Regions from separate parts of the Pseudomonas sp. Ost2 genome, predicted to be linked through region 2. Evidence: predicted binding sites of a transcription regulator. Region 2 holds the regulator's gene; each other region holds the start of a gene.
The links. Region 2 encodes FliA, which starts transcription of late flagellar genes. Its sites were predicted from a motif close to CTAAAGTTTNNNNNNNNNNNGCCGNTAA; they were not measured.
Positions count from the first base shown of each region.

Region 1: the regulator FliA is predicted to act here: its motif matches at 1,448-1,475, upstream of KI243_RS01955 (methyl-accepting chemotaxis protein).
Region 3: the regulator FliA is predicted to act here: its motif matches at 1,553-1,580, upstream of KI243_RS31750 (methyl-accepting chemotaxis protein).
Region 4: the regulator FliA is predicted to act here: its motif matches at 2,374-2,401, upstream of KI243_RS10515 (methyl-accepting chemotaxis protein).

Region 1 is NZ_AP021904.1:440,898-444,583, reverse strand. It holds gene KI243_RS01960 (methyl-accepting chemotaxis protein) at 1-1,370, shown strand, start outside; gene KI243_RS01955 (methyl-accepting chemotaxis protein) at 1,542-3,497, shown strand; gene KI243_RS01950 (transporter substrate-binding domain-containing protein) at 3,501-3,686, opposite strand, start outside.
Region 2 is NZ_AP021904.1:5,369,227-5,372,912, forward strand. It holds gene KI243_RS23485 (protein phosphatase CheZ) at 1-467, opposite strand, end outside; gene KI243_RS23490 (chemotaxis response regulator CheY) at 490-861, opposite strand; gene fliA (RNA polymerase sigma factor FliA) at 1,036-1,776, opposite strand; gene fleN (flagellar synthesis regulator FleN) at 1,773-2,606, opposite strand; gene flhF (flagellar biosynthesis protein FlhF) at 2,728-3,686, opposite strand, start outside.
Region 3 is NZ_AP021904.1:7,128,676-7,132,361, reverse strand. It holds gene KI243_RS31760 (NorM family multidrug efflux MATE transporter) at 1-423, opposite strand, end outside; gene KI243_RS31755 (LysR substrate-binding domain-containing protein) at 583-1,503, shown strand; gene KI243_RS31750 (methyl-accepting chemotaxis protein) at 1,694-3,670, shown strand.
Region 4 is NZ_AP021904.1:2,426,864-2,430,549, forward strand. It holds gene KI243_RS10510 (ATP-binding protein) at 1-166, shown strand, start outside; gene KI243_RS10515 (methyl-accepting chemotaxis protein) at 186-2,333, opposite strand; gene KI243_RS10520 (methyl-accepting chemotaxis protein) at 2,628-3,686, shown strand, end outside.

The DNA of each region.
Region 1 (3,686 bases), 2.4 Mb from region 2:
AGGTCCGCGGCTACACCTACAGCGGCAAAAGCGATGCCGAACAACCGGCCCTGGAGGCCATCGACAGCGCCCTGGGCACCCTCGCCAGCCTGCCGGCCAAATTGCCGGAACAGCACCAGGCCAACCTCCAGCAGGCGGGCGAGTCCTTCAAGGCCTACCGGGCCGCCGTCGGCGCCTTCCGCGACTCCCAGGTCGCCAGCGCCCAGGCGCTCAAGCGCATGGAAGAGCAAGGCAACAAACTGCTGGGACTCAGCGACCAGTTGACCGAGTTGCAGACCGGCCGCCGTGACAGCGACGCGGCCAACGCGAAAAACATGCTCGGCATCGCCACCGTCCTGGCCCTGCTGTTCGGCGTGATTGCCGCCTGGGCCATCACCCGCCAGATCGTGATTCCGCTGCAACAGACCCTCAAGGTCGTCGAGCGCGTGGCCGCGGGCGATCTGAGCCAGGACCTGGAAACCAGCCGCCGCGACGAACTCGGCCAGTTGCAGCGGGCCATGCACAGCATGACCGTCAGCCTGCGCAAGCTGATCGGCGGTATCAGCGACGGCGTCACCCAGATCGCCAGCGCCGCCGAGCAACTGTCCGCCGTCACCGAGCAGACCAGTGCCGGGGTCAACAGCCAGAAGGTCGAGACCGACCAGGTCGCCACGGCCATGCACGAGATGACCGCCACCGTGCAGGAAGTCGCGCGCAACGCCGAGGAAGCCTCGGAAGCCGCCGCCGCGGCGGACCAGCAGGCCCGCGAAGGCGACAGGGTGGTTGGCGAGGCCATCGCCCAGATCGAGCGCCTGGCGACCGAAGTCGGCAACTCCACCGCGGCCATGAGCCATCTCAAGGCCGAAAGCGACAAGATCGGCAGCGTGCTCGACGTGATCAAGTCGGTGGCCCAGCAGACCAACCTGCTGGCCCTCAACGCCGCCATCGAGGCGGCCCGCGCCGGTGAGGCCGGGCGCGGTTTCGCCGTGGTCGCCGATGAAGTGCGCAGCCTGGCCCTGCGTACGCAGAAGTCCACCGAAGAGATCGAGGAACTGATCGTCGGCCTGCAAAGCGGCACCCAGCAGGTGGCGAACATCATGGACAACAGTCGCGGCCTGACCGACAGCAGCGTCGAACTGACCCGTCGCGCCGGCGGCTCGCTGGAAAGCATCACCCGCACCGTGTCGGCGATCCAGGCGATGAACCAGCAGATCGCCGCCGCCGCCGAACAGCAGAGCGCCACCGCGGAAGAGATCAACCGCAGCGTGCTGAATGTACGGGACGTTTCCGAGCAGACCTCGTCGGCCAGTGAAGAAACGGCCGCCTCCAGCATCGAGTTGGCGCGCCTGGGCAATCACCTGCAGGTGCTGGTCAGCCATTTCCGCCTGTAACGCCCCATAGGGCGGGGAGGCCGACCAGGCCTCCCAACTCCTTCAAACACAAGGGAATTCCCCTACAGCCTGATCAGGTCAGGTCTCCCGCCGGAAAGCCGATGAGAGGACATCGCCCGACGCATTCATGCGCCGGGCTCGACCACTTATCCGCCTGGCAGGAGATCCACCATGTTTCCTCGGTTTGCCCATGCATTAATCGACCGCAGCGTCCGCTTCAAGCTGTCCCTGGGTTTCGGCCTGGTGCTGCAACTGACACTCGTCATCACCGCCACCGGCTGGTACGCCCTGCAACACACCATCGAGCATTCGCACCAACTGTCGATCATTGCCCGGCTCAGCCATATCACCAAGGGCATGCGCGCCGACCGCATTGCCTTTCGGGTCCTGAACGACACCCGGAGCCAGGACAATGTCAGGCGCCAGCTGGCCGAGATCAACCAGCACCTGGGCGCGCTGCGTGAACGCATCGAGGACCCCGCCTACCAGGACCTGCTGGAAAGACAGCGCGGCAGCCTCGCCGCCTTCCAGGATGCCCTCGACGAGCTGGGCCGGACGGTCGACGACCGCGAACGCCTGCGCTCGCAACTGGCCGCAGACCTGGAACAGGCCAGCCTGACCGTGGCCAGGACCCAGGCCAGTGTCCTGGTGGCCAGCGGCACCTTCGGTACAGGTATCGAGTGGCAGCCACTGGTCGCCGCTATTGAGCAGTTGCGCCAACAGATCGAGCACAGCCACGACAGCGTGGAAACCCCGGCCTACACCTTCGCCTCGCCGCAAGACTATTCACAGCAGGCGCTCCAGGCCATCGAACGGCTCGACGAGATACTGCAACAGATCAGGCAACGTATCGGCAGCCTGCCGGCGACGGTCATCGGCGACCCGGTAGCCCTCGTCGCGACCCTCACCACCTACCAGGCCAGCCTTATGCAGTTTCGCGAGGCACAGACGCAAACCGCCACCCTGCATGAGCGCATGGAAACCCTGGGAGGGCTGTTGCTCGACGGAAATGACGCCCTGAGCCTGGGCCAGACAGAAAAGCGCGACCGCGACACCCGCCGCTCGAACAGGGTGCTGATCGCCGTTGCCGCGCTGGCCCTGCTGATCGGTGCCTTGTCCGCCTGGGTCATCAGCACCCAGATCCTGGTCCCCCTCAAGCGCAGCCTCAAGGTCGCCGAGCACATCGCCGCCGGCGACCTGAGCCGCGATATCCGGGTCGAACGCGGCGACGAAATGGGCCAGTTGCAGCAAGCCCTGCAACGCATGAGCCAGGGCCTGCGCGAACTGGTCGGCGGTATCGGCCAGGGCACCGCCCGCGTGGCCGGGGCTGCCCGCCAGTTGTCCGGCAGCACCGAGCAGACCAGCACCCGCATTGGCCGGCAGCGTGACGAAATCGACCAGATCGCCACGGCGATGAAACAGATGACCGCCACCGCCCGGGAAGTCGCGCAGCATGCCGAGGCCGCGTCCCTGGCTGCCAACCAGGCCGAGCAGCAGGCCAGGGACGGCGACCGGGCGGTGGCCGAGAGCATCGGGCAGATCGTCCAGCTGGAGCAGGAAATGCAGCAGTGCACCGCGGCGATGACCACCCTCAAGCAGGAAAGCGAGAAGATCGGCGGCGTGCTGGATGTGATCAAGTCGGTCTCGCTGCAAACCAACCTGCTGGCACTCAACGCCACGATCGAGGCGGCCAGGGCCGGCGAGGCCGGGCGGGGGTTTGCGGTGGTCGCCGACGAAGTCCGCAGCCTGGCGCAACGCACCCAGGACTCGACCGAGGAGATCGAAGGCCTGGTCAGCGCCTTGCAGAACGGTACCCAGCAAGTGGCGCAGCGCCTGGACAAAAGCCGCGGCCTGAGCCGCAGCAGCGTCGAGTCCAGCCGACGCAGCGGCAGCAAGCTGACGGGCATCAGCCGCAGCGTGTCGCAGATCCTCGGGATGAACGAGCAGATTGCCGCCGCCGGCGAACAGCAGAGCATCGTCGCCGAACAGATCAGTCGCAGCGTGCTGCAGGTGCGGGACATGTCCCAGCAGACCGCCCACACCTGCGACGAGACCGCCGCCGCCAGCCTGCAACTGAGCCAGCTCGGGGCTCAGTTGCAGCGCCTGGTGGAGCGCTTCAAGGTGTGAACCTCAGTCGATCTCGGCCAGCCAGGCGGTTTCCTTGAACCACTTGTCATGGATCCGATCATAGGTGCCGTCTTCGGCGATCTGGTGGAGGAAGTGGTTGATCCAGTTCAGGCTGTCGTGATCGCCCTTCTTCAGGCCGAAGGCCAGGGGCTCGTAGGTGAAGGGCTGCTCCAGGCAGAGCAGTTTGCC
Region 2 (3,686 bases):
TCGCTGCGCGAAAGGAAACCGTCGACCCGCCGGGCCAGTGCGCGAAACTCTTCGGCACCGACTTCACGCCGCATGAAGCGACCCCAGTCGGCGCTCAGGGCCTTGGCTTCCTCGTTCAGGCCACTGACCCGCGGGGTCGCGCTCTCCACCAGGTCCATGGTGCGATTGGCCGCCGCCTCGGTCAGCCTGACCACATAGGACAGGCGCTCGGTGGCGTCGGTGATCTGCGAAACTTCCTCGGCTTGCGGCATGGTCGGGTCAATCTGGAAATTGACGATCGCACTGTGCAGCTCGCGGGTCAGCTTGCCGACTTCCAGATACAGGCCGCGGTCACGGGTCTGGTTCAGCTCATGGATCATTTGCACCGCATCGCCGAAACGGCCTTTTTCAAGGCTGTCGACCAGTTCACGGGCATGTTTTTTCAGGGTCGATTCAAAATCGCCCAGTGAAGATTCGTTGTGCTCCATAGCGCCCCCGTGGCGGACTTCATCAACCGATGCGTTCGAAGATCTTTTCGATCTTCTCTTTCAGCGCCTGGGCCGTGAATGGTTTGACCACATAGCCGTTGACGCCGGCCTGGGCGGCTTCGATGATCTGCTCGCGCTTGGCTTCGGCCGTGACCATCAGGACCGGCAGGTGCTTGAGCTTTTCATCGGCACGCACGTGGCGCAGCAGGTCGATGCCGGTCATGCCGGGCATGTTCCAGTCGGTGACCAGAAAGTCGATGCTACCGCTGTTGAGGACCGGAATGGCGGTAGTACCGTCATCGGCCTCGACCGTGTTGGTGAACCCGAGGTCACGCAACAGGTTCTTGATGATCCGCCGCATCGTTGAGAAGTCATCAACAATGAGGATTTTCATGTTCTTGTTCAATTCGACCTCCAAGCAGTCTTAAACGCGTTTCAGCACCTGAACGCGCTGTTCAATCAATTCGGCACAACACTCGACTACTGCATGGAAACCACAACCGGCCGAGCCGCCGACACACCGTCAAACGCTGCATCGGTCTCGTTCGCAGTGTCCCCACACTGCCTGTCAACGCGCTCGCCACTCTCCCAAACGCCCCCGCAAGCGGGCCGCGCACTGGCTGTGTAACTGGCTGACTCGCGATTCGCTGACCCCCAGTACCTCACCGATTTCCTTGAGGTTCAGCTCCTCGTCGTAGTACAGCGCCAAGACCAGTCGCTCACGCTCCGGCAAATTGGCAATCGCATCCGCCAGCGCCGCCTGGAAGCGTTCATCCTCCAGATCGCGTGACGGCTCGAGATGAGCACTCGCGCCATCCTCGTGCAGCCCTTCATGCTCGCCGTCCTGCAACAGGTCGTCGAAACTGAACAATCGGCTGCCCAGGGTATCGTTCAAAATCCCGTAATAATCATCGAGACTCAATTGGAGTTCGGCTGCAACCTCGTGATCTTTAGCGTCACGACCGGTTTTCGCTTCAATTGCCCTGATTGCGTCACTGACCATACGGGTATTGCGGTGTACCGAACGGGGTGCCCAGTCGCCCTTGCGGACCTCATCGAGCATCGCGCCGCGAATCCGGATACCGGCATAGGTCTCGAAACTCGCACCTTTGCTGGAGTCATACTTGGTCGAGACTTCCAGCAGGCCGATCATGCCCGCCTGGATCAGGTCCTCGACCTGCACACTGGCCGGCAGCCGCGCCAGCAAGTGATAGGCGATCCGCTTGACCAGAGGCGCATAACGCTCGATCAACTCATACTGGCTGTCACGCGACGACTTGGAATACATGCGATAGCCACTGGCAGTCATAGCACTGGTCCCGCACTCGTCTGATGCACCAGACGTTCGACGAAGAACTCCAGGTGCCCGCGTGGGTTGGCGGGCAACGGCCAGGTGTCGACCTTCTGGGCAATGGCCTTGAACGCCAGGGCGCATTTCGAACGAGGGAACGCTTCGTAGACCGCGCGCTGCTTCTGCACGGCCTTGCGTACGCATTCATCGTAGGGAACGGCACCGACGTATTGTAGGGCTACATCGAGGAAGCGATCCGTGACCTTGGTCAACTTGGCGAACAGATTGCGACCTTCCTGGGGGCTCTGGGCCATGTTGGCCAGCACGCGGAAACGGTTCATGCCGTAGTCGCGGTTGAGCAGCTTGATCAGGGCATAGGCGTCAGTGATCGAGGTCGGCTCGTCGCAGACCACCAGCAGGACTTCCTGGGCCGCGCGGACAAAACTGACTACCGAGTCACCAATACCCGCAGCGGTGTCGATCACCAGCACATCGAGGTTGTCGCCAATATCGCTGAACGCCTGGATCAGGCCGGCATGCTGGGCCGGGCTCAGGTGGACCATGCTCTGGGTGCCGGAGGCGGCCGGCACGATACGGATCCCGCCCGGCCCCTGCAACAGCACATCACGCAACTCACAGCGCCCCTCGACCACGTCGGCCAGGGTGCGTTTGGGGGTCAGCCCCAGCAGGACGTCGACATTCGCCAGCCCCAGGTCGGCGTCCAGCAGCATGACCCGCCGGCCAAGCTCAGCCAGCGCCAGGGACAAGTTCACTGACACGTTAGTCTTCCCGACGCCACCCTTGCCGCCGGTCACCGCGATCACCTGTACGGGATGCATGCTGCCCATGTTCTCTTCTTACCTTGTCTTGCTTAGACGGAAGGCCACATAACTGGCTGCGCGTTCCCGGAGGGAACTAATGCCTGGCAGACCATCGATGTAGGTGCATTGCAACGTCTTCATGATTACCTCAACCCACTCGTTTGGACGGGCTGTGGTAGATGTCAGCGAACATATCGGCCATGGCCTCTTCGCTGGGTTCTTCCTGCATTTGCACACTGACTGCGCGGCTCACCAGCTGGTGGCGGCGCGGCAAATGCAGATCGTCCGGAATCCTTGGACCATCGGTCAGATAGGCCACCGGCAATTCGTGGCTGATGGCCAGGCTCAGCACTTCGCCGAGACTCGCCGTTTCATCCAGTTTAGTCAGGATGCAGCCAGCCAGCCCGCAGCGCTTGTAGCTGTGGTAGGCGGCGGTCAACACCTGTTTCTGGCTGGTCGTGGCCAGGACCAGGTAATTCTTGGCCTTGATCCCGCGTCCGGCCAGGCTTTCCAGTTGCATGCGCAGCGCCGGGTCGCTGGCCTGCAGGCCGGCGGTATCGATCAGCACGACGCGCTTGCGCAGCAGCGGATCGAGGGCTTGCGCCAGGGACTGGCCCGGGTCGACGTGGGTCACGGGTACGTTGAGGATCCGCCCCAGGGTCTTGAGCTGTTCCTGGGCACCGATACGGAAGCTGTCCATGCTGACCAGGGCGATGTTCTGCGCACCGTACTTGAGCACGTAGCGCGCCGCCAGCTTGGCCAGCGTGGTGGTCTTGCCCATGCCGGCCGGACCGACCATGGCTATGACCCCGCCCTCTTCCAAGGGTTCGATCTCGGGAGTGACGATCATCCGGGCCAGGTGCGCCAGCAGCATACGCCAGGCCTGACGCGGCTCTTCGATGCCGGTGATCAGTGCCAGCAGGTCGCGCGACAGCGGGCCGGACAGGCCGACACGCTGCAGGCGGCGCCAGAGGTTGGCCTGCGCCGGCTGGCTGCCTTGCAACTGGTTCCAGGCCAGGGAGCCGAGCTGGACTTCCAGCAGCTCGCGCAGGCCGTTGAGCTCGAAACGCATCGAATCGAAGACCCGCTGGTCCACCGCCGGGGCCG
Region 3 (3,686 bases), 1.8 Mb from region 2:
ATAGCCGGGCAGGGCGAACGGCAGCGCCAGCAGGAACTGGCCGGCCGCGTGCACGTTGCTCGGGGTCTGGCCGAACAGCAGCAGGAGCGGCTTGAGGTTCCACAGCAGCAGGCCGGCGACCAGCGCCATGGCCCAGGCCAGCCAGAGCCCGGCCTGGGTCAGCCGGGTGGCGCCCTCGACATCGCCGGCGCCGTGACGAATGGCCACCAGGGTGCCGACCGCGGCAATCACGCCGAGGCAGAAAATCGACACGAATGAATAGCTCGCCGCACCCAGGCCGCCGCCGGCCAGGGCCTCGGGGCTGAGTCGGGCCATCATCAGGGTGTCGGTCAGCACCATCAGCATGTGTGCCAACTGCGAGGCGATCAACGGCCCCGACAGCCGCAGGATGGCCCAGAGTTCGGTACGTGCTGGATGCTGCATGATCATCAGGCTCAAAAAGTGGCAGGCTGGGGAAAGGATTGATTCTCGGCGCCTGCGCGGGTTTGCACAAAGGGATAAAAACGATTGCTCGCATGATAAAAACTCATGCAGGGGCATTTCTGGTAAGTTCTTCGCTATCCAGCCATCGGAAGGTTCCGCATGTCCCGCCGCCTGCCGCCCCTCTACGCCTTGCGTGCTTTCGAAGCCGCGGCGCGACATAGCTCGTTCACTCGCGCGGCGGAAGAACTGTCGATCACCCAGAGCGCGGTCAGCCGGCATATCCGCACGCTCGAAGACCACTTCGCCTGTCGCCTGTTCCAGCGCAATGGCCGCAACCTGCAATTGACGGAAGCCGCGCGCCTGCTGTTGCCGGGGATCCGCGAAGGCTTCGGTGCCCTGGAGCGTGCCTGCAATACCTTGCGCGCCGAAGATGACATCCTGCGCATGAAGGCGCCCTCGACCCTGACCATGCGCTGGTTGCTGGCCCGGCTCAGCCGCTTCCGGCACTTGCAGAAAGGCAACGAGGTGCAGCTCACCAGCGCCTGGATGGACATCGACAGTGTCGACTTCAACCAGGAGCCTTTCGATTGCGCGGTGTTGCTCGGCAACGGGCACTTCCCGCCGGACTGGGAAGCCAGCTACCTGTTTTCCGAATGGCTGATCCCGGTAGGCGCGCCGACGCTGCTCAACGACCAGCCCTGGGATGTCGAGCGGCTGGCCGGCGCCGAGCTGTTGCATCCGACGCCGGATCGTCGTGACTGGCGCAGCTGGCTGGAGCGCATGGGCCTGTCCGAGCGGATTTCCCTCAAGGGCGGCCAGGTGTTCGATACCCTGGAACTGGGCATGATCGCCGCGGCCCGTGGCTACGGCGTGTCCATGGGCGACCTGCTGATGGTGGCGGAGGATGTCGCCCAGGGCCGCCTGAGCCTGCCATGGCCGACCGCCGTGGCCAGCGGCGAGAAATACTACCTGGTATGGCCGAAAACCCGCCCTGGCGGCGAGCGCCTGCGGCGCCTGAGCGACTTCCTGCAAGGCGAGGTCGCCGCGATGGAATTGCCCCCGGTCGAACGCCTGAGCTGAATCGAAACAGCCCGTCAGTCCGGGATTTGGCCGATATCCACCTGATTTACTCAAGTATCGCTGCTGGCCGCCGAATCTACCCATATGGAACCTTCGTTCAGAAAGCCCCACTCACGACTCAACTTTTAGAATTATTACCGGGTAGCGCCACGAGATCAGGATGATCCGGCCGCTCGGCCAGGAGCTGTTCATGTCTCAACCCCGTGCTCGAATCGCCACGCAACTGGGTCTTGCGCTCGCTGTCATCCTGGCAGTGGTGATCAGTGGCAGTACTGTCTTTGCCCTCCGCTCGCTGGACTCCGCCAACCTCGACACCCGTGAAGAGCACCTGGCCAGCGAGGCGCGGCTGCTGGCCGACCAGTTGAATACCTTCCACGGCACCCTGCGCGAAAGCACCCAGCGCCTGAGCGGGCTGTTCGAAAAACGCTTCAGCAGCGGCCTGAGCGTACGCCCCGAGGCCCCGGTGGCCGTCGCCGGCACCCAGGCCCCCGGGTTGTACCTGGGCGATCACCTGCTCAACAACGATTTCAGCGAAGTCGACGAGTTCAAGCAGATGTCGGCTGGCGTCGCGACCTTGTTCGTGCGCAGTGGCGACGACTTTATCCGGGTCAGCACCTCCCTGACCAAGCAGGACGGCAGCCGGGCCATCGGCACCTTGCTCGACCACCAGCACCCGGCCTACGCCAGGCTGATGGCCGGCCAGGGCTATGTCGGCCGCGCCCTGCTGTTCGATCGCTCCTACATGACCCAGTACACGCCAGTGCGTGACAGCAGTGGCAAGGTGTTCGCGGTGCTGTTTGTCGGCTTCGACTACACCGATGCGCAGAACGCGCAGTTCGAAAACCTCAAGCGCTTCCGGATCGGCACCACCGGTTCCCTGTCGTTGCTCGACGAGCAGAAGCACTGGCTGGTGCCGCCTGCCGGGGTGAAGGACCTCGACCAGGCGGTCCCGGTGATCGCCGACCTCGCCAGGCAACCGGGCCAGGGACGTTTCTGGAGCGACAAGGGCGACGACCTCTACAGTGTCGCGGTGCCGTTCGAAGGCGGGCCGTGGACGGTGGTGGCGAGCATGCCCAAGGCCGAGATTCGCGAAGTGACCTGGAGCGTCGGTATTCGCCTGGTATTGGGCAGCGTGCTGGCGATGTTGCTGGCGGTCGGTGCGGCGGTCTGGCTGTTGCGCAGCAAGCTGCAACCGCTGGGAGACCTGGTGCGCCAGGCGCAAGCCCTGGGTGCCGGTGACTTGAGCGTACGGCTGAATGTGTCGAGCCATGACGAAATCGGCCAACTGGCTGCCAGCTTCAACCAGATGGGGCAGGCGCTGTCGACCATGGTCGAGCACATCCGCAAGGCCGCCGCCGAGGTCAACAGTCGCGCCAAGGCCTTGTCCGGCCTGTCCGGCGGGGCCTATGAGGGAATGGAACAGCAGTCCGGCGAAATCACCAGCATGGCCGGGGCGGTGGAGGAATTCAGCGCGACCTCGCTGAACATTGCCGACAACATGGGCAGTACCGAGCGCCTGGCCCAGGAAAATGCCCAGCAGACGCGGATCGGCCGGACCTCCATGGACGAAGCGTCCTCCTCCCTGGAGCAGATCGCCGCAGCGCTCAACAGCACCGCGACGGTGATCAACACTCTGGGCCAGCGTTCCCAGGAAATCGGTGGCATCGTCGGAGTGATCACCTCGATTGCCGACCAGACCAACCTGCTGGCGTTGAACGCTGCCATCGAAGCCGCCCGTGCCGGCGAGCAGGGCCGTGGTTTTGCCGTGGTGGCGGATGAAGTGCGCAGCCTGGCGGGTCGTACCCGCGAGGCGACCGACGAGATTTCCGGGATGATCCACAGCATCCAGCAGGAAACCAGCCATGCCATCCAGACCATGGAGCAGGGCAACGCGCTGATGCAGGAAGGTCTGTCACGCAATGCCAACGTTGCCTCGGCACTGGCGCGGATCGACGAACAGAGCCGCTCGGCCGGCCAGCAGTTCGCCGCCATCACCACCGCGACCCAGGAACAGAGCAGCACCGCGACCCTGCTCAGCAGCAACCTGCAAAGCATCGCCCTGGCCAACAGCGAACAGCGCGAAGTGGTCTCCAACCTGGCGCTGACCGCCAAGGAACTGGAAGGCCTGGCGGCGGACCTGCGTCAGGAGGTTGATCGGTTTCGTTGAGTGGGTGTAGGCCTTG
Region 4 (3,686 bases), 2.9 Mb from region 2:
CGAGGTGTTCAGCCGGGGGGCGCGGCTGGATGAACAGACCATCGGGCATGGGCTGGGATTGGGCATCGTGCGCGATATCGTCGACGCCTGGGGGGCGCAGATGGCCTTGTCGGGCAGCCCGCTGGGCGGGCTGCTGGTGACGATTGAGCTGCCGCGCAGAAGCTGAAGCCCCTGCGCGCGAAACCTTACACCCGGAACTGATCCATCAGTCCCTGTTGCTGGTTGGCCAACTGGTTCAGCGACTGACTGACCCGTGCCGATTCATTGGCCTGGCCGGACAGCGATTCGGTGACATCGCGGATGGTCGCCACGTTGTTGTTGATCTCCTCGGCCACCGCGCTCTGTTCTTCCGCCGCACTGGCAATCTGCAGGTTCATGTCGGTGATCACCGTCACCGCGTCGCCGATCTGCCGCAACGCCGTCACGGCCTGGCTGACCTGCTCTACACTGCCCTGGGCCTGGCGGTGACTGTTACCCATGGAAGTCACCACTTCGCGGGTACCGGTCTGCAACTCTTCGATGACCTGGCGGGTTTCCTCCACCGACTCCTGGGTGCGCCGCGCGAGGTTGCGCACTTCATCGGCGACCACGGCAAAACCGCGCCCGGCCTCACCGGCGCGGGCGGCTTCGATGGCGGCGTTGAGTGCCAGCAGATTGGTCTGCTCGGCAATCGCCCGAATGACCTCCAGTACGGAGCCGATCTTCTCGCTGTTGGCCGCCAGCCCTTCGACCTGGCCCATGGCGTCGCTCATGTCGGCGGCCAGGTGACCGATGCTCGCGGTGGTGCGATCGATCACGGTCAGCCCCTGGCGGGTCGCCTGGTCGGCATCGCGCGCGGCCTGGGCGGCCTGGGCCGCGCTACGGGCGACATCCTGGGCGGTGGCGCTCATTTCGTGGGAGGCGGTGGCGACCTGGTCGACCTGGCGGTACTGCTGTTCCATGCCGGCGCTGGTTTCGGTCGCGATGGACGCCGACTGGTCGGCAGTACCGCGGGCGTCCTGGACCGACCGCTTGACGTCGGCAATCACTGGCTGCAGTTTGTCGAGGAAACGGTTGAACCAGCCAGCCAGTTGGCCCAGTTCGTCCTTCTTGTCGTAATGCAGGCGGCGGGTCAGGTCGCCTTCGCCGCTGGCGATGTCTTCGAGCATGCGCGCCACGCCGAGAATCGGTCGGGTCACGCTGCGGGCCATCAGCCAGACCAGCAACAGTCCGATCACGGCACCGAGCAGGCCCAGGCCCAGCTCGATCAGGGTGCCGGCGGCGTTGCGCGCATCGAGCTGGCTCTTCAGGGTTTCGGCCGGCCCGACCAGGACCTTTTCCGGCACATCGAGCAACACGCCCCACGGCTTGCCGCCGGGAATCGGCTGGAACGGCGCGAGAATCTTCAACTGCGCGTCATTGCGCAGCACCTGCGTCTCGGTGCTGCTGGCCAGTTGGCGGATCAGCGCGGCACCGTTGTGGCTGTCGACCTGGTCGAGGCGCTGGCTGAGTTTGCTGGCATCCGGGCTGTAGCCGGCCAGCAGGCCCACCGGGCTGAGGATACTGACGCTGGTCTGGCCGTCGTAGAGCTTCTTGCTCGCCTGCTGGCTGACCGCTTGCAGGCTGTTGAGGTTGATATCCACGGACAGCGAGGCGATGACCTTGCCCTCGACGATCAGCGGGAACACGATGCTGGTCATCAGCACATTGTGGCCATCGATCTCGTAGAAGTAGGGCTCGATCACGCAGGGCTTGAGGGTGCTGCGCGGGCAGGTGAACCAGGCGTTGTTCGGCTCGCCGCTGGGGCCGGTGCTGGTGTCGCTCATATCGCTTTCCGGCAGCGACATGGAGGTCAACTGGCCCGGGGTCGGTTGCGACCAGTAGAGGGCAAAGCGGCCCTTGTCGTTGCTGCCCAGTTCCTTCTGGCCGGCGAACAGCTCGTCCTTGCTGTCCAGTGCGTTGGCTTCGAAGACCAGGGACAGGCCGAGCAGGTCCGGGTTGGCCTGGAGCGCGGCCTTGACCTGGCGGGTCAGGTCTTCGCGCAGATCGAAGGCATCGAGAAAGCGCTTCTGTGCCTGCTCGCGCAGGAACAGCACCTGGCGGGCAAAGCCGTTGCCGTACTGGTAGGCGTCCATGAACTGCCGACGAATGATCAGCGCCTGGACTTCACCCTGGGCCTCGATGCGCGCCTGGGCAGCCTCGTTGAGCATTTCCATGCTCGATGCCTTGACCAGCTCCGAGCTGTGCTCCATGCGATAGAGCGAAAGGCCGACCAACAGGGTGACGATCCCCAGCAGGCTGAGTCCGGCGAGCAGGGTGATTTTCCATTGGATGGAAAGTTGTCTGAGCGACATGAAAGACGTCCTTAATCTTGAACTGCAGAGGTTTGGAAGTTTAACGGCATGATCGGTTTTTTCTTTATTTGAACGAACAAATAAAAAACAATGACCTGTGTCAGGAAAAGGCGGGTTTTATCCCATCGAACGATTGTCGATTGAAATCGACAATACGTCGTTGACGGTCGATTTCATGCCGGCCGCAGCCATCGCCCCCACGGTTTGTGCGGTTTCCACGGGCGTCGATGGTCCTCAACTTTCCGCCGGCGGGGCCGTTAACCCCTTACCTGCCGACAATAAGAGAACACCACCATGCGCCTGAGCCTGAAGGCCAAAGTCCTGTCCCTCGCGGTATTGCCGGTCCTGCTGTTCGCGGTCGTGATCAGCCTGACCACGGTGCTGATCCTGCGGAACCAGGCCCGCAACGAAGTCGAGGAAACCCGCGAGCGACTGATCTCCGAGGCCAAGGCCACCTTGCAGAGCTACGTGGCGGTGGCCATGACGGCGATCAAGCCGCTCTACGATGCCGCCGCGCCGGGGGACCAGGCGTCCCGTGACCAGGTGATCAAACTGTTGTCGAGCATCAAGTACGGCAAGGACGGTTACTTCTTCGGCTACGATTCGCAGATCGTCCGGCTGTTCAAGAGCAACAGTCCGGAAGGCCTTGGCAAGAGCTTCAAGGATGCCCGCGACCCCAACGGCGTCTATGTGAATCGTGACCTGGTGCAGGTCGCCAAGGACGGAACCCACTACCTGCAATACAGCTCGCCGCTGCCGGGCAACGAAACGGTGCTGGTGCCCAAGCTCGGATACACCGAATACCTGGCCAAGTGGGACATGGCCATCGGCTCCTCGGTCAACCTCGATGGCATCGAAGCCCAGGTCGCGGTGGTCCAGGGCAAGGTCAACGAGCGCATGGAAGGCGTGGTGCTGAGCATTGTCGGGATTGCCGTGCTGGTACTGCTGGTGATTGCCGTGGTCGGGATGATCGTCGCCAATACCATTCTGCGGCCGCTGATCCTGATGAAAGCCAACCTCGACGATATCGCCGCCGGCGAGGGTGACCTCACGCACCGCCTGGCGATCACCAGCCAGGACGAACTGGGGCAACTGGCCGGCTCGTTCAACCGCTTTGTCGACAAGATCCACAGCCTGGTCCGGCAGATCACCGAGATGACCGGCCAGTTGACCGGACTGGTCGGCCAGGTCTCCGAGCAGGCCAACCGCTCGGAACAGGCGATGGAGCGCCAGCGCCACGAAACCGATCAGGTCGCCACGGCGATCAACCAGATGTCGTCAGCCGCCCAGGAAGTCGCGCGCAGTGCCCAGGGCGCGGCGGTCGCGGCCCAGCAGACCGATGCCGAAGGCCAG